DNA from 4 places in the Janthinobacterium sp. GW822-FHT07H11 genome. Region 1 is predicted to be linked to each of the others. Evidence: predicted binding sites of a transcription regulator. Region 1 holds the regulator's gene; each other region holds the start of a gene.
What was found. Region 1 encodes FNR, which switches genes on or off when oxygen is low (the NO sensors DNR and NnrR bind a similar motif). Its sites were predicted from a motif close to TTGATNNNNATCAA; they were not measured.

Region 1 (4,545 bases):
ATGTGCCCCTACGCGCGCTTCCAGAGCGCCATGTTCGACCAGGACACCCTGATCATCACCTACGATGCCAAGCGCGGCGAACCACGCGGCGCCATGAGCAAGAAGGCCGGCAACAACGACAAGCTGGGCGACTGCATCGACTGCACCCTGTGCGTGCAGGTGTGTCCGACCGGTATCGATATCCGCAACGGCCTGCAGTATGAATGCATCGGCTGCGCGGCCTGCGTCGATGCCTGCAATACCGTGATGGACAAGGTCGAGCGGCCGCGTGGCTTGATACGCTACAGTACCGACCATGCGATGGAAAACAACTTCAATTCGAAGCAGATCCGCCAGCGCGCCATGCGCCCGCGCGTGCTGATCTACACGTCCATCCTGGCCCTGATCATCATCGCCGTGTGTACCTCGCTGGCCCTGCGCACGCCGCTGAAGATGGACGTGATCCGCGACCGCGGTTCGATGGGACGCGAAGTGGAAGACGGCATGATCGAAAACGTCTACCGCCTGCAGATCATGAACACCTCCGAGCAAACCCAGCATTTTAAAATCAGCGCTTCCGGCTTGCCGGGCCTGACCTTGCTGACGCGCGAGGAAGTGACCTTGCAGCCGACGGAAACGCTGGGCTGGCCGATCCGCCTGCGCGTGCCGCACGGCGTGGGAGAAAAGGGGTCGAACAAGATCGCAATCGAGTTGCAATCGCTGGACGACCCGTCGCTGCATGTGCGTGAAAGCGCGGTCTTCATCGTGCCGCGGTGATGTTGATTTGGGGTCGGACCCTCCGGGTCCGACCCCGGTATTTCGCCGCAGGGGTATCATCAATCATGCGCTAGGGTCACTTGATTTTCAACCCGGAAGCAAAAGCTGGGGTCAGACCCAAAGGGTCCGGCCCCAAGGAGAACACAATGTCCGACAGTCTGAAACTGCAACCTCCCGTTGCACCGTGGTACAAGCATCGCTGGCCATGGCTGCTGATGATCGGTCCCGGCCTGTCCGTGGTCGTCGGCAGCTTCATGGGCTATATTGCGTTTACGCAACCCGATGCGCTGGTGGTGGGCGATTATTACAAGCAGGGCAAGGCCATCAACCAGGATTTGAAGCGCGACACGGCCGCCAGCAACCTGGCCATGGACACCAGCCTGTCCTACGACGTGGCGCAGGCGCGCCTGGCCGGTTCCGTGCACAGCTTCGGCAAGGCCTACCAGGGCCCGCTGCAACTGCACCTGGCGCATGCGACCCTGCCGGAAAAAGACATCAAGCTGCTGGTGCAGCCCGATGCCCAGGGTAATTTCTCGGTGGCGCTGCCGATGCTCGAGCGCAGCCGCTGGCAGGTACTGGTGGAAAACGACAAGCGCGAATGGCGCCTGTCCGGCATCTGGACCTGGCCGCTGCAGCGCAGCATCGCGCTGCACGCCGATGAAGAGCTATAACGTACAGCGCCGGGAAAAAACCGTAGCGAGCGGCAGTGATTTGTGGCTAAGAAGCGCAGCTGTGCTAGAGCACAGCGAGCATCGCAGGCCGCAAAGCGCGACGCGCAGCAGGTTTTGACGGTGCTGTTATTTGCAGATGTCGGTGCCGGCCGTAATGGCCTTCAGTTTGGCTGGCTGCAAGATCTCGATCTCGCGGTTGGAGACGCGCAGCCAGCCTTCCTTCTTAAATTTCGACAATAAACGGCTGACGCTCTCGATGGTCAGGCCCAGGTAATTGCCGATTTCCTCGCGCGACATGCGCAGCTGGAACTTGCTGCTCGAATAGCCGCGCGCTTCATAGCGCGACGCCAGGTTGACGATGAAGGCGGCAAAGCGCTGCGTCGCCTGCATGTTACCCAACAACAACATGACACTTTGCTCACGCGTGATTTCCTGGCTCATCATGCGGTGGAAATGGCGCAGCAGGGTCGGCATATTGCCCAGCAATTGTTCCAGGCTGGAAAACGGGATTTCACATACTTCGCTGTCTTCCAGGGCCACCGCATTACAGTGGTGGCGGTCGGCGCTGATGGCATCCATGCCCAGCAGTTCGCCGGCCATCTGGAAACCCGTCACCTGCTCTTCGCCGCCCGGATTGATCTGGTAGGTCTTGAAGTGGCCCAGGCGGATCGCATACAGGTTCTGGAACGAGTCGCCGATGCGGAACAGCGAAGCGCCGCGCACGATCTTGCGGCGGCGTCCGATAATCTGGTCCAGCCTGTCCATGTCGCCCACATCGAGCCCCATCGGCAGGCACAATTGGTGCATGCTGCAGGTCGAGCATCGCGCACGCAACGCTTCCACGGTCACTGTGGGCAAGGTTGGAGAGAGTAGCGCTTCAGTCATGTCGGTACCTTTTAGAAAATGCAACAACAAGTTTACTGCATACACGGTTGCCGTGTGCCAATTTCACCGTAATTTCGCCGAATAAACGACGTCTTGCATTTAATTATATGGCAACATCGTCAAAAGACCATGTGGGGAGGGGAAATTGCGCGGTGGCGCTTGCCAAGCTGGGGTATTGATAGGAAAATTCTTGACAGCATTATCTGCCTCTGCCGCCTGTGCCGCCCGGTACTGAAAAGGAAACTATGAAGCCTCTCGGCATAAAAGCAAAAGTCGCGCTGGCAACCAGCCTGACCTCGATCGCCATGATTGCCCTGGTTACCATGATACAGGTGCGGCACATGCGCGACGACTTCACCAAGGTACTGCTGAGCCAGCAGTCGGCCCTGATCACCCGCACGGCCGCTGAACTCGATGACAAGCTGGCCATGCTGCTGCAGATCGTCACGCTGACGGCCAGGCAGCAGCCGCCCGAATTGATTGCCCAGCCCGCCCAGTTGCGCCAATATTATTCGCGCCGCTCGATGCTGGTGCTGTTCGACGACGTGCTAGTGCTGGACGCGCATGGCGCCGTCGTGGCCGACATGCCGGAAGTGGCGGGACGCGCTGGCATCAACGTCGCCGAGCGCGAGTATTTCCAGACCGTGCTGCGCACGCGCCAGCCCATGATCACCGAACCGATGCTGGGCAAATCGAGCGGCCTGCCCATCGTGCAGATGGCGGCACCCGTGCTGGGCGCCGACGGCCAGGTGGCCGGCGTGGTGATCGGCGTGCTGCGCCTGTACAAGGACAACCTGCTGGGCCGCCTGCGCACGGAAAAGATCGGCAAGAGCGGCTATTACTTCATCCTCACGCGCGGCGCCGTGCCGCGCTACGTGCTGCATCCCGATACCAGCCGCTTGCTGCAGCCGCGCCAGCCGAACGCCAACCTGACCACCACGCAGCTGCTGAAGGACGACGGCGAAGGCAGCATGGTCAGCACCAACAGCCGCGGCATCACGGCCGTCAACAGCTTCAAGCGCCTGAAGTCCGTAAACTGGCTGCTCGCGGCCTCGCTGCCCATCGATGACGCCTTCGAACCGTTCGACGGCGTGCTATACCGGCTGGTGCTGTGGAGCACCCTGGCCTCGCTGCTGGCCGCGGCAGTGCTGGGCTGGGTCACCGTGCGCCTGCTGTCGCCGCTGGTGCGCCTGCGCGACACCCTGCAAGCGCTGCGCAGCAGCGGCAGCCGCTTCACCCCCGTGCCGGTGCAGCAGCGCGACGAGATCGGCGAACTGACGGAAGCGTTCAACGGCCTGATGAGCGAACGCGACCGCCTGCAGCAGGAGCTCGAATCGCGCGCGGCGGAACTGGAACAGGAACGCGACCGGGCCGAGGCGGCCAACCGCGCGAAGAGCGATTTCGTGGCCAATATGAGCCATGAAATCCGCACCCCGCTCAATGCCGTGCTGGGCATGGTGTATCTGCTCGGAAATACCAAGCTCGATACGGAACAGCGCAAGTATCTGACCATGGTGCGCGTGGCGGGCCAGTCGCTGCTGGGCATCCTGAACGACGTGCTCGACTATTCGAAGATCGAGGCGCGCCGCATGGAATTGTCGCCCGTCGAATTCGACCTCGACGAAGTCATGAATACGCTGGCCACGACCATGACCATGAATGCGGGCGAGAAGGAGCTGGAGCTGGCCATCGCCGTCGAACCCGACGTGCCGCGGCGCCTGCTGGGCGATGCCCAGCGCCTGCAGCAAATCCTCGTCAACCTGGCCGGCAACGCCATCAAGTTTACCGAGAGCGGCGAAGTGGTGGTGGCCGTCAGCCTGGCCGAGAAAGACAAGGGGCGCGCCTGGCTGCGCTTCGAAGTGCGCGATACGGGCATCGGCATGACAGAATTACAACAGCAGCAGCTGTTTGCCGCGTTTTCACAAGGCGACCAGAGCATCACGCGGCGCTTCGGCGGCACGGGCCTGGGCCTGGCCATCAGCAAGCAGCTGATCCACATGATGGGCGGCGAAATCGCCGTCGCCAGCAGCGAAGGCAAGGGCAGCCGCTTCTGGTTCAGCGTGCCCTTCGAGATACTGGCGCAGCCAGCCGAAACGCGGCGCACGCCGACCCTGGGCCAGCTGCGCCTGCTGGTGGCCGACGATAACCGCACCACGCGCGAACTGATCGTCAAACTGATCGAAGCGTGGGGCTGGAACGCCGACGAGGTCGATTCCGGCTTTGCCGCCATCGA
Region 2 (4,545 bases), 740 kb from region 1:
CCCACGGCCGCCAGCTGCATCGGGGCGATGCCGCGCCGCGCCGCCCATTCCGTCAGCATGCCCATGCCGATGGCGCCGAAGATGACGGCCGCCATGCCCAGGTACAGCAAATACGCCACGTTATCGTCAGACAAGCCGCCCACGTCGGCCAGCCAGCGGCCTATCCACAAGCCCTGCACGCCAAAGAACACCGTGTGCGGCAGCAGGATCAGCGCGATGGTGCGGCGAAAACCAGGATCGCGATACACGCTCCAGACGCTGACCTTGCTCACCGAGTGCGCGGTGGCGGGCCTGGGCATGGCCGGCGTCAGCAGGCGGATCAGCAAGCCGACGGCCAGCGCGGCCAGCGCCAGGCCCAGGAAGACGCCGCGCCAGTCCGTGTAGTGCAGGGCCAGCTTGACGGGCATGGTGGCCGTGGCCGCGCCCAGGCCGCCCACGGCGATCAGGTAGCCGTGCACGGACGGCAGGCGAGATGGCGCGACGGCGCAGGAGATCGCTTTCACGGCCGCCATGAAGCATCCGCCCAGCCCGGCCCCCATCACGGCGCGCGCCCACATCAGCTCGGCAAAACTGTGGCCCCGGCTGAACAGCCACACGCCCAGGGCCGCCAGCGCCAGCAGCCACAGTTGCACCGTGCGGGGGCCGTAGCGGTCCAGCGCCATGCCCACTGGCAATTGCACCAGCGCAAAGGCGAGAAAAAAGGCGCTGGTCAGCAGGCCCAGCTGCGCTGGCGTCAGGGTAATGGCGCCCAGCAATTCGGCCGTCAGCACGGCATTGACGCCGCGCAACAGGCACGACAGGTAATGACCGAGCGCGAACGGCAGGAAGACCAGGCAAAACACGGCCACGCCGGAGCGGGCAGTCGCGGCGGTGCGATGCATGCTCAGGCAGCCTGTACCAGGCGGATGATTTTATGCGGCACCTGCGGCATAGGCTCATCCGTCTCGAAGAAGAATTTATCGTGGCCGAATGCGGGCTTTAAATCGTCCATCCACGTCGCTTGCGCATCGAACTTCGCATAAAACGGCCGGCGCACCCAGTCAGGGTTGCGCGCCTGCAAAAATTGCAGAGCAAACAGTTTCTCGCCATTGATGCTGACGATGCCGTCGATGACGATCTTGCCGGGGAAGGCGCTCATGGACGGTCCCCGTACCGTGCGCGACAGGCCCGACACCATCTGGTAGGCGGCCTGGAAAATTTCGTGCGCGCGGGCCAAGGGCAACTCGAAATAGCCGCGCGGCCCCGTATCGCGCTCGACAAACATGTAATACGGAATCGCTCCCAGGCGCGTGCCCGTCTGCCACAGCTCGGCCCAGCTTGCCGGATCTTCGTTGATGTGGCGTATCAGCGGCCCCTGCATGCGCAAGGTGGCGCCCGTGGACACGATGCGTTTCACCGCTTGCTGCGCGATATCCTGGCGCAGCTCGACGGCGTGGCTGTAATGGCCCATCACGGCCAGGTTCTTGCCCGCCTTGACGATGCGTTCGAACAGGCGCAGCAGCTCGTCCGCATCGCGGTCGGAGACGAAACGCTGCGGCCAGTAGGCCACCGCCTTGGTGCCGATGCGGATGTTCTGGATGTGTTCCAGGCCAGGCTCGAGCAGCGGCTCCAAATAGGCGGCCAGTTGCCGCGTGTTCATGATCATCGGGTCGCCGCCCGTGATCAGCACATCCGTCACTTCCGGATGCAGTCTCAGGTAGCCGGCCAGCTCGTGCGATTCGCGCGCATCGAATTTCATGTCGTCCATGCCGACGAACTGGGGCCAGCGAAAGCAGAACGTGCAATATGCGTGGCAAGTCTGGCCCGCGCTGGGAAAAAACAACACTGTCTGCGCATATTTGTGCTGCAAGCCGCGCACGGGCGCATCGTTGACCCTGGGCACGTTATGCGTCATCTGCCCTGCCGGATGCGGATTCATGCCCAGGCGCAGGCCGTGCACATAGGCGTCGATGGCCGCCTTGTCCCGTTTCACCAGCACCAGATCGCGCAACTGCGCGTACTGCTCGGGCGCCAGCATGTCGCGGTGCGGGAAGACCAGGCGATAGATGGGATCATCGGGAATATTGTTCCAGTCGATCAATTGATCGAGCACATATTCGTTGGTGCGAAATGGCAACACATGCGAGACCACTTGCACGGCTTCGCGCTGCTCTTCCGGCAGCCATTCCCATTGCCGCGCCTGCTGAATGGTTTGCCGGGTATATGGTTTGAATTTGCTGGGGAGTGGCTCGGTAAGGTGGTCGGACACGCTCGTCTCCTTGCTCAATAAATTACGATAACTGCCATAAAATCAGCCCAACCTCGGCCAATTCGCTCTCTTTTATCCGGATGCCGCGCACCAGCATGCTGGAAAATTCATCATAGTTCTTGCCGCAAGGAATCAAATTGCCACATATCAATAAGCGTTTCGATACGTCATCTACTGGCATCAAGCAAGACCTTAGTTTGTTCAATCGCAATTTGAGGCCAGCCACGACGACGTAAATTACGGCTTGGCAACACATCCTTCGATACCACCAGGAGTTCTCATGAAACGCTTGCTCACGGGTAGCCTGCTGTGCCTGGCATTTGCCAGCGCCAGCGTCAGTGCCGCAATTGAACCAACGGAAAAGGACGCCATCGCCATGGCGGAACGGGGTGCCGCCTTCATGAAGGCGCATGGCAAGGAAGAAATGATGAAGAAGATCACGGCGAAGGATCCCGATTTCGTGCAGGGATCGCTGTATGTGGACATGCGCGACATCAAGACGGGCATCGTGCTGGCCCACCCCATCAATCCTTCCATCGTGGGCAAGGACCTGACGGACGTGCCCGACGCCAATGGCAAGAAATACCGGCGTGAAATCATCGAACTGGCGCAAAAGCAGGGCAAGGGCTGGGTCGATTACCAGTACAAGAATCCCACCAGCGGCAAGATCGAACCGAAGACCACCTATATCCTGCGCGTCAACGATGTGGTGCTGGAAGCGGGCATCTATAAAAAATAGGCCATTCCCGGCGCAGCGCGGGGCGCGGCAGCTTGCCGCCGCGGCGCCCGCGCGCGCCGCGAACAGCCACTGCAGGAGTCAAGCATGCTCAATAAACTACGCATCGGACCAAAGTTGTTGCTCGCGCCCGTCCTCATCCTGCTGTTGCTGATACTCAGTTCCAGCGGGGCCTGGTACGGCATGGTACGGCAAAATGCCTCGCTGGAAAATATGGTGCAGGTGCGCATCACGCACCTGAAAGCCGCCTCCGACGTGGCGGGCGACGCCAAGCACGTGCATGGCAATATGTACCAGTTGCTGTCGTGGACCAATGGCAGCTTCGCCAAGGCCCGCATCGATGCGCTGGAGCAGCAGATCAAGGCACGCCATCTGGCCATCGGCAGCCAGCTGGCGGCACTGCGTTCCACGGCCAACGGCGCCGAACGGCCCCTGGTCGATGCCGCCATTGCGGCGCTGGCCGGCTATCGCAAGGCCGTGCTGGAAACCATGGAAATGGCGCAGATGGATCAATCGATTGCCACCAACTCCATGCTCAAGGCGGAGACGCAATTCGTCCAGCTCAATGCCCAGCTGGCGCAACTGTCGGCACTGGAAACCACCCTCAGCAGCCAGGCGCACGCGACGGCCAGCGCGGAATTCCACAGCCTGGGCTGGAGCTTGCTGCTGACGGTGCTGCTGTCCATCGTCGTCTCCATCGTCGTGACCATGCTGGTGCGGCGCGCCATGCTGGCGGAAATCCGCGGCATCGCCGACGCCGTGCAAGACCTGGCCGCCGGCAAGCTGATGGCGGGCGCGCCCAAGCAAGGCAATGACGAGATTGCCGCCACGTCGCGCGTGCTGGACCAGACCATCGCCAATCTGAACCAGACCCTGCGCACCATCATGGATGCCGTGCACTCGATCGACACGGCGTCGCGCGAAATTGCAACAGGCAATATGGACTTGTCAGCCCGCACGGAAATGCAGGCCAGTTCGCTGGAACAGACATCGAGCGCCATGGAAACCCTGACGGAAGCCGTCAATGACAACGCCGGCAATGCCCAGCTCGCCTGCGACCTGGCGGCACAGGCGTCGAACCTGGCCATGCAAGGGGGCGCGGCGATGCAGCAAGCCGTGAGCACGATGGCGACGATACGGGCCAATTCGCGCCAGATCGTGGAAATTATTGGCGTGATCGACGGTATTTCCTTCCAGACCAATATCCTCGCGCTGAACGCGGCGGTCGAGGCGGCGCGCGCGGGCGAGCAGGGGCGCGGCTTTGCCGTGGTGGCGTCCGAAGTGCGCACCCTGGCGCAACGCTCGGCGCAGGCGGCACGGGAGATCAAGACCTTGATCGCCACCTCCGTCACCACCATCGATGGCGGCAGCGTGGCGGTGCAGCAGGCGGGCGACAGCATGGGCGCCATCGTCGCGTCGGTGCAGCAAGTCAACGACATCATCCAGCGGGTCAAGCAGGCCAGCGCCGAGCAAGCCTCGGGCATCACGGAAGTGAACCAGGCCGTCACGCAAATGGATGGCGCCACCCAGCAAAACGCGGCATTGGTGGAACAGGCGGCCG
Region 3 (4,545 bases), 2.4 Mb from region 1:
GGTAGTCATAGGCCGCCGCGCTCGTATAGGAGTTGACGCCGCCGCTCAGGCCGGCCGTGGTGCCGGCCGTGCAGCCCGAGGTGGCGCTGTTGCAATATGAAACGGCGGCGCCCAGACTGGTGCCGAACACGCCATTGATATAGCCCTGAATATCGGACGGGCTTTGCGGCACGAGATTATCGTCATAATATTTCACCTGCAGTGCCGGCGACGGCGAGTAGGTGACGGTGCTGCCGGCGATGACGAAACCGCTGGCCGGACCCACATCGACCCAGGTGGCCGCTTGCGCCGCACTTGCCAGTACGGTCATCGCGGCCAGCATGGATGCCTTGACGGCAATGCGCTTTATGCTTTTCATGAAAATCCCCTTGTGCTAAGACTAACGCTTCATCGTGTGGGAATGCGTCCCTGCATGCCGGGGATCTCATCCCATTGCCCGTTTTTATCTATTTCCTGCGCGTAGAGAGTACGCAAATGAAAGCTTACTCTTGATGTAAATTAATACAATTTAAATAATACTATTGGTTCAGTTGACAACATCGCATACAGCTATGCATGGCTGTGCTAGCGATGTTCGCAACAACGTTCGGAAATAGCGTGACAGGAAATGTCCGCGCGTGCTAGCGGCATTCCGGGCGGAAAGAGGGGAGGCGGGGTGTCAGTCGCTGTTGTTGCTGACGCCAAACAGGCGGTCCTTGGCGTTGAGCAGTTTTTGTACCTTGGCGCCCATCTTCATCAGCTGCGCCATCGATTCGGGCGACAGGCGCTGCAAGTCGTCGAACCAGGTATTGGCCAGGTCGACCAGTTCATACATTTCGCGCATGCGTTCCTGCGCATAGTGATCGACGGGTTCCGTGGCGGGCGTGAGCAGTGATTCGCGCAGCACCGTCAGGGTGGGCGCCACTTCGCGGCGGCGGCGTTCGGCCGCCACCACGCGGAAGATTTGCCACACGTCGCCCAGCGACGAGAAGTACTCGCGCCGGTCGCCGGGGATGCGCGACTGGCGGATCAGGCCCCAGCCCTGCAATTCCTTCAGGCCGATGCTCACGTTCGAGCGTGAAAAACTCAGGTGCTCCGCAATTTCGTCCGCATGCAAGGGGTGCTCCGCGACAAACAACAAGGCGTACACTTGTCCCACCGTGCGGTTGAAGCCCCAGCGGCTGCCCATCTCGCCGAAATGGCTGACGAAGGTCAGGATCAGCGGTGTCATGTGGATATTTTGAGTTTTCATAATTATCTGAAATTTTTGCACGCCGATCAGGTCGGGTCAATTGATATATGTCATGTTTCGCAGTATTATACAAAAAATCGAATTTACAGAAAATTCTGAAAACTCAAGAAGTATAAGACGATGCCCACCACGCCACTTGCCTTGCCCCGCTTTCTCCTTCCCCGTGTCCCCAGCCTGGTGCAAGGCGGCGCGGCCTTGCTGTGGCTGCCGCAAGCGGCCCTGCTGGCCTGGGCCCTGCAAGCCATGCTCGATGGCGCGCCCTGGCGCGCGGCCCTGCTGCCCGCGGCCGGCGTGCTGCTGCTGGGCGTGCTGCGCGCCTGGGGCGAAGCGTGGGGCGCGCGGCGCATGTATGCGGCGGCGCGCGCCCACCTGTCGACCTTGCGCGCGCAAGTGGCGCAGGCGCTGGCGCGCCGTTCGCCGCTGGATCGCCAGCGCGCCCAGTCGGGACAGGCTGCCAGCGTCATCGCCGAACAGGCCGAGGCCATCGTGCCCTACCTGGTGCGCTACAGGCCGGCGCGCTGGAAGGTGCTGACCGTGCCCCTCGTGATCCTCGCCGTGGTGACGCCGCTGTCGTGGATCGCCGCGCTGATCCTGCTCATCGCCGCGCCGCTGATTCCCGTCTTCATGGCCCTGGTCGGCATAGGCGCGCAGGCGGCCAGCCGCGCGCAGATGGTGGAAATGGGCAGCATGAACGCGTTCCTGCTGGACCGCCTGCGCGGCCTGGCCACTCTGCGCGCGCTCGGTGCCGTCGATGCCACGGCCGCGCGGCTCGATGCCTCGTCGCAATCCGTGCGCCGGCGCACGATGGTGGTGCTGCGCATCGCCTTTTTATCGTCGGCCGTGCTGGAACTGTTTTCCGCGCTGGGCGTGGCCATGGTGGCCGCCTTCATCGGCTTTTCCTTGTTGGGCAGCATTAATTTCGGTACCTGGGGCCGGGAACTGACGCTGGGGCAGGGCATGTTCATCTTGCTGCTGGCGCCCGCCTTCTTCGAACCGCTGCGCGAGCTGGCGGCCGTCTGGCATGACAAGGCGGCCGGCGAAGCGGGCCTGGTCGGCCTGCACGACCTGGCGGGCGAGGGCGTCGCCCTGCCTGGCGCCAGCGTGGAAGTGGCCGCCGTTTCCGCCGCCGCCATGGCGGTGGCAGCGCCGCCCGCCATTGCCATCCATCAACTGCGCTTTGCCCATCCCGGCGAAGCGCCCGTGTTCGACGGCTTTGACTTGAGCGTGCGCGCCGGCGAACACGTGGCCCTGCTGGGCGCCAGCGGCGCCGGCAAGACCACCTTGCTGTCCCTGCTGGCCGGCTTGCTGCCCGCCAGCGGCGGCGAGATCCGCATCGGCGGCGTGCGCCTGAACGACGGCAGCGTGAACACCTTGCGCCAGCGCATGGCCTGGATGGGCCAGCGGCCCCATGTATTTGCCGCTTCCGTCAGCCAGAACGTGACCCTGGGCCGCCTCGGTGCGAACGCGGCGCAGGTGACGCAGGCGCTGCACCTGGCCGACCTGGCCGGCGTGGCGCAGGCGCAGCCGGCCGTCATGCTCAGCGACGGCGGCCAGGGCTTGTCGGGCGGCGAAGCCGTGCGCCTGGCCCTGGCCCGCGTGGCCCTGCATCCGCATGCCGATCTGCTGCTGGTCGATGAGCCGACGGCCCACCTGGACAGCGAAACGGCGGCGCGCGTCACGGACGCCTTGCTGGCCCTGGCGCAAGGCAAGACGATGCTCGTCGCCACGCACGACCCCGTGCTGGCCGCCCGCCTGCAGCGCACGGTGCAGGTCGATGCGCAGGCGCCAATGCAGGAGCGGCGCGCATGAAACCCTCCCTCCTGTCGCACCCCGTCCTGCGGCAACTGCTGCTGGCCCAGCCCGGCAAACTGATCGCCGGCGCCGTGCTGGCCGCCCTGACGGCCGTGGCTGGCATGGCGTTATTGGGCCTGTCCGGCTGGTTCATCACGGCCACCTCGATTGCCGGCCTGCATGCGTCCACCGCCATCGTCTTCGACGTTTTCGGCCCGTCGGCCGGCATCCGCCTGCTGGCCATCGGCCGCACGGGCTCGCGCTATGCGGAACGGCTCGTCACGCACGACGCCACGTTTGCCGCGCTGGCGGCCATCCGCGTGCAGCTGTTTCGCGGCTGGTCGCGCCCCGAGGCGGCGGGCCGCCTGCTGCGCCAGCCCGCCCGGCTGCTGTTTCGCCTGACGGCCGACATCGACGCGCTTGAAGCGCTGTATTTGCGCCTGCTGGTGCCCGCCTTCACGGCCCTGTGCGCGGCCTTGCTGGCCGGCGTGGCGCTGGGCCTCATGCGGTGGCAGCTGGGCCTGGGCCTGGCGCTGTGGCTGCTGGCCGCCGGCGGCGGCATCGGCTGGCTGGTCGCGCGCGGCGCCCGCCGTCCCGCCATCGTGCGTACACGCGCCATCGAAAAACTGCGCTCCGGCGCCATCGACCTGGTGGCGGGCCAGACGGACCTGGTGATGGCCGGCCGCATCGAGGCCCAGTGCGCGGCGCTGGCGCGCATCGACGCCTCGCTGGCGCAAGCCGATGTCGCCCTGCAGCGCCTGGAGACGGCGGCCGGTGCCGCCTACGGCGTGGCCGGCAGCGCGACCTTGGCCGGTGTGCTGCTGGCCGTGGCCGCGCTGGCGCAGCAGCAAACGCTGAGCGTGCCGCTGGCGGCCCTGGCCCTGCTGGTCGCGCTGACGGCCGTGGAACCGTTCGCGGGACTGCGCCGCGGCGCGCTGGAGGCGGGGCGCATGCTGCTGGCCATGCGTCGCCTGGCGCCGCGCCTCGATGGCCGGGAAGCCGCCGCGCCGCCGGCTGACAGCGCGCCGGGCTTGCGCCTGGAGCGCGTGAGCGCCGCGCATGCGGGCAGTAATGTTGCAATTTTGCATGACGTATCGCTGCACATCGCCGATGGCGAGCGCGTGGCCGTGATCGGCCCCAGCGGCGCGGGCAAGTCCACCTTGCTGGCCATCGCCGCGCGCGAACTGGCACCGCTGTCGGGGAGCGTCAGCGCGCCGCGCGCCTGCCTGCTGACGCAGAAGACGCAACTGTTCCAGGACAGCCTGCGCGACAACCTGCGCCTGGCCGACCCGTCCGCCAGCGACGAACAGCTGTGGGCGGCGCTGCACGCGGCCGGGCTGGACGGCGAGGTGCGGGCTTTCGCGAGCGGCCTGGATACCATGCTGGGCGAGGGCGGCCTGGGCTTGTCCGGCGGCCAGGCGCGGCGCTTGGCGCTGGCGCGCCTGTTCCTGCACGCATCGACCTTGTGGCTGCTGGACGAGGCGACGGAAGCGCTCAATGCGCAGACGGCCAGCGATGTCCTG
Region 4 (4,545 bases), 2.1 Mb from region 1:
CATTTGCTGCGGCATATCCGCCGCTGCCACGATATTTATGCGGGGCGGCGCGAACGGCTGCAGCACTGGTTCAACGGCCCCTTGTCGCCGTGGTTCCGCCTGGTGCCGGCCAGCGCCGGCTTCCACGTGGCGGCGCTGGCGCAGGCGCCGCTCGATATCGCCGAATTGCTGCGCCGCGCACGCCTGGCCGACGTCAGCCTGTATGCGCTGGCCCGCTTTTACCACGGTCCCGCCCGCCATGAAGGCCTGTTCCTCGGCTATGGCGCCATCGACAGGCTCGATATCGACACGGCGCTGGCCATCGTGCTGGCGATCCTGCAAGACATGGCGCCCCTGCCCCTCAACGCGGTTGCCAGCGATAGTGCCCCGTGATCGGATAGCTGAATAAAATGTTTTCCTCGCGCGCGCCTTCGCCGATGTTGTGGATGATCAGCGGCACGCCGCGCCACGACTGCCTGTCGCTGACGATGCCGATGTGCGTGAGGTTGCGCGGCAGGCGCCAGGTGACGATATCGCCCGCGCGGTAGGCGTTCGCCTCCTTGCTTGGCGGCAAGCTGGTGCCGTGGCGGGCAAAGTAGGTGCCCAGGTTCGGCACGCGGCGGTGGTCGATATTGCGGTCCGGCCCCTTCATCTGCCAGCGTCCCTGGCGCTGGTACACCTGCCACGCCTGGCGCATGTCTTCGTGCACCAGCACCTGCAAGTCCCGCCCCAGCTGGCGGTAGGCGCGCACGACCACGTCCGTGCACACGCCCCGCTCGAGCGGCACGTCGCCGCCCGGATAGGCGAGGCGCTCGTAGCGCGGGTCGTACTGCAGCGTCACGCCCACCTGGCTGCGCGCGGCGGCGACCAGCGCTTGCGGGGTGGCGGGGGCGGCCGACGCCAGCAAGGGCGCCAGCGCCAGCATCACGGTGAAAAGCGGTTTGATTGGCATCAAGGTCGGGGCTTGCGTGTAAATGCCAACTTTACCGCAGCGGCAAGAAAAACGTCGGACGCTTAGACGGTCGCCAGCTGCGCCAGGTGGCCAGGGAAATCCACGGCCGGGCCAGCCGCATTGAGCGTGGTGAAATAATCATGCCAGCCGGTGGCGGCGATGCCCGCCAGCAAGGCGTCCAGTGCCGCCTCGTCCGGGAAGCGCCAGACGGCATAGAATTGCTGGGGCGCCGCATGCGGCTTGCCGCCATCGATGGCGCCCATGGCCAGCGCTTCGGCGCCGCTGCCGGCCAGCGCCGCCATGCCGGCGCCGACGGTGGCGAAATACGCCTGGCGCGCGGCGCCATCGAGGGCCAGCCAGGCCGGCGTCGGACTATACAGTTCTAACAGGTAATGCATGATTTCTCCTTAAAATGATCGAGTCAGCGAGCGCTGGGCGCGCTTGCAGATGCGTGCGGTGGCGGCGCTGCCGCTGTCCGCCAGCCATTGTGCGCACAGTGCGCGCACCCAGTCGGGCCGGCTCTTGGCCGCATCGTTGAGCCAGTTCGCCACGGAATCCTGCACATAGGGAGCCGGATCGCCGCGCAGCGGCTGCAGCAAGGGCATGGCCAGCTGTGGTTCCTGTTTCAGGCGCGCAATATGCGCGCACCACACGCCGCGCGGACGCAGCGCTTCGCAGGCAAAGCGGCGCAGCCTTTCCGATGGCTCCTCCGTCCACGGCGCCAGCAGCGCAATGGCCTCTTCCAGCCCGGCCGCCAGGCGGGGACGCAGCGCCAGCCACGCCCATTCGCGCACGCCGAAATGAGCGTCATCGGCCAGCGCGCGCATGGCCGCCAGTTGTTCCGGCAAGCCCGCGCCGGGCTGTGCGGCGATGACAAAACAGGCCCAGCCGCGCACCGTGTCGGATGGATGCGCTTGCAGCAGCGCCAAGTCAGCGCCGGCTTCCAGCAGCAATTGCGTCGCCAGCGCCATGCGTTTCGTGATGCCGGCGGCGGCCTGCTGCCGCATGGCGTCCAGCGCGGCGGCGCCGAGATCGGGCACGGCCGCCTCCAGCAGCAGCGCGAAGTCGATGGCCAGCCCTTCCGTCAGGGTGCTGCTGGCCACCGTGCCCTGATTCAGGAGCGCCAGGCGCGCAGGCGCGATATCGGCGATGCCGGCGCTCATGCCGCCCCCCTGTCCGTCCTGCGCCAGGCTTTTTCCAGCAAGCGGCTGAAGACCTGCATTTCCGCGGCGGTAAAGTCGGCGAACAGGCTGGAGATCCATTGCGCGTGCTCGTCGACCAGGCTGGCTGCCATCGCCTCGCCCTTGGCGCTCAGCCGCACCAGCAGCTTGCGCCGGTCCGCCGTGTCCGCGTGGCGCGCCAGGAAGCCGTCGCGTTCGAGGCCGTCGAGCAAGCCCGTGATGGTGCCGCGCGTCACCCCCGCGCGCTCGGCCAGCTCGTGCGGCGGCAAGCCTGGCGGCACGTCGCGCAGCAGGAACAGCAAGACAAACTTGCCTTCCGACAAACCATGGCATCCCAGGCGCGTGGCGCAATCGCCATCGATGGCCGATGCCAGCCCCAGCACTTCAAAGCACAGGCGCAGGCGCGCCAGCGTATCGGCCGCGCCCGCATCGGGCGCGCGTCGCCCCACGTCGCCCAGCAGGGCCGCATATTTCTGTTCGAGTTTCATCATAAGCCACAATATAATATGGCGACATACTAAATGTCAAAAAAAGATCCGGCCATGCGGGCCGGATCTGCCTATGCCGCGCTACAGCGGCCGTGCTGGCTGCTTAGAAACGGTAGCCCACGCCCACGCCGATCAGCAGCGGGTCGATCTTGACTTCGCTGACCTTGGCGCCGGCAGCGGTCAATACATCGCTGCGGATCTGCACTTTCTTGATGTCAAAGTTCAAGGACCAGTTTTTGTCCAGCTTGTAGTCGACACCGGCTTGCAGCGCGAAGCCCCAGCTGTCATGCTCCAGGCGCAGGCCGGGCAGTTTGACATCGGAGATGTTCGTGTAGTTCACACCTGCGCCCACGTAAGGGCTGAACTGTTTTTCAGGCATGAAGTGGTATTGCAGCGACAGCGTCGGCGGCAGGTGCTTGAAGGTACCGATCTTCGTGCCAGCCAGGGAGACGTCATGCTTTTGCGGATACGTCAGGATCAGCTCGGCAGCGATATTCGGGGTGAAGAAATACGAAATATCGATCTCGGGAATGGTCTTGCTGCTGACGTGTATCAGGTCGGATGCACCGACGCCACCCACAGGAGCAGATTTGTCGGCCGGATCGATGTGCACGGCACGCGCACGCACCAGCCATGGGCTTTCCTGCGCCATTGCATTGCCGGCGAATGCGCCGATGGCGGCCAAAACGATTGCTGCTGCAGTTGCGGACTTCTTCATTCTAGTTCCCTCTTTTTGTCGTTAAGTAACGCTGCGAAGTCTAAGAGTGCAGTGCAACAAAAACTTTGATCCACATCAAATAGTGCTAGATGGCATCAAAAGAGGGTTTTTTTTCTTTGCCCAAGTCAAGAAAAGGCGGCATTGCAAAATCAAGCCGCCTCGGCAAACAGGCCGGCGACCCAGTCGGCAAACACGCGCACGCGCGGCGACAATTGCCGGTGATGGGGGTACATGACGGACACGGGCAAGGGATCGGGTCGCATGGCGGACAGCACTTCCACCAGTTCGCCGGCCGCCAGCGCCTGCGCCAGGTGATAGCGGGGCGCCTGGATCAGGCCCATGCCTGCGCGGCAACAGGCGTGATAGGCGTCCGCATTGTTCACGGACACCGTGCCGGGCAAGTCCACGCTGTACGTCTGGCCGTCGCACTTGAATGCAAACGGCCAGGCCTTGCCCGTCCGGGAAGAAAAGAAATTCACGGCGCGGTGCCCGTCAAGCTCGGCCAGCGTCCGCGGCGTGCCGTGCGCGGCCAGGTAGGCGGGACTGGCGCAGGTGATCTGCGCCAGCCGTGCCACCGTGCGCGCCACCATGGACGAATCGCGCAATTGGCCCACGCGCAGCACGCAGTCGACGCCCTCGCGCACCAGGTCGACGAGGCGGTCGCCCATGCCGATTTCCAGTTCGATCAAGGGATAGCGCGCGCAGAACCGGTCCAGCATTGGCATGACGAAATGCATGCCCAGCGTGCTGTGCATATCGATGCGCAGCTTGCCCGACGGCTGCAGCGCGGCCGTCGAAAACACGGCCTCCGTTTCCTCCAGGTCCGCCAGCAGGCGCACGCAGCGCTCGTAATACGCGTGGCCATCGGGCGTGGGCGCCACCTGGCGCGTGGTGCGCTGCAGCAGGCGCACGTGCAGCCGCGCTTCCAGCTGCTTGATCGCCAGCGTGACGCTGGCCTTCGGATAGCCCAGGTCGTGCGCGGCCTGCGTAAAGCTGCCCAGTTCGACGATGCGCGTAAACAGACGCATTGCATCAAATCGGTCCATGCCCCTCCCATTGTTTGATCTTGCTGCACAGTGTAGCGATATCTGCCGTATTTTTCCACCCATGCCAACGATACTTCAATCGATGCGCCCCGCGCAATCACGCATGTCGTCAAAATCACTGGTACCCGCGATGCGCGCGAGCCATACTATATTTGGCACACAATTGAGAATAGTAATGATT

Region 2: a site for FNR is predicted at 2,386-2,399, ahead of AC3RCJ_RS26385 (KamA family radical SAM protein). Genes of this name have one in related genera too.
Region 3: a site for FNR is predicted at 1,272-1,285, ahead of cydD (thiol reductant ABC exporter subunit CydD). Genes of this name have one in related genera too.
Region 4: a site for FNR is predicted at 3,384-3,397, ahead of AC3RCJ_RS20125 (OmpW/AlkL family protein). Genes of this name have one in related genera too.

Annotation. Positions count from the first base shown of each region.
Region 1 covers NZ_CM179507.1:326,773-331,317, forward strand. Annotated here, with positions in the region: gene ccoG (cytochrome c oxidase accessory protein CcoG) at 1-756, shown strand, start outside; gene AC3RCJ_RS01415 (FixH family protein) at 903-1,427, shown strand; gene fnr (fumarate/nitrate reduction transcriptional regulator Fnr) at 1,554-2,312, opposite strand; gene AC3RCJ_RS01425 (response regulator) at 2,558-4,545, shown strand, end outside.
Region 2 covers NZ_CM179507.1:5,975,867-5,980,411, forward strand. Annotated here, with positions in the region: gene AC3RCJ_RS26380 (MFS transporter) at 1-881, opposite strand, end outside; gene AC3RCJ_RS26385 (KamA family radical SAM protein) at 884-2,248, opposite strand; gene AC3RCJ_RS26390 (cache domain-containing protein) at 2,529-2,987, shown strand; gene AC3RCJ_RS26395 (methyl-accepting chemotaxis protein) at 3,072-4,545, shown strand, end outside.
Region 3 covers NZ_CM179507.1:2,712,513-2,717,057, forward strand. Annotated here, with positions in the region: gene AC3RCJ_RS12165 (PEP-CTERM sorting domain-containing protein) at 1-358, opposite strand, end outside; gene AC3RCJ_RS12170 (GbsR/MarR family transcriptional regulator) at 659-1,210, opposite strand; gene cydD (thiol reductant ABC exporter subunit CydD) at 1,352-3,040, shown strand; gene AC3RCJ_RS12180 (amino acid ABC transporter ATP-binding/permease protein) at 3,037-4,545, shown strand, end outside.
Region 4 covers NZ_CM179507.1:4,576,308-4,580,852, forward strand. Annotated here, with positions in the region: gene pdxR (MocR-like pyridoxine biosynthesis transcription factor PdxR) at 1-372, shown strand, start outside; gene AC3RCJ_RS20105 (DUF1287 domain-containing protein) at 341-931, opposite strand; gene AC3RCJ_RS20110 (DUF6616 family protein) at 994-1,329, opposite strand; gene AC3RCJ_RS20115 (HEAT repeat domain-containing protein) at 1,339-2,094, opposite strand; gene AC3RCJ_RS20120 (MarR family winged helix-turn-helix transcriptional regulator) at 2,091-2,600, opposite strand; gene AC3RCJ_RS20125 (OmpW/AlkL family protein) at 2,704-3,318, opposite strand; gene AC3RCJ_RS20130 (LysR family transcriptional regulator) at 3,468-4,364, opposite strand.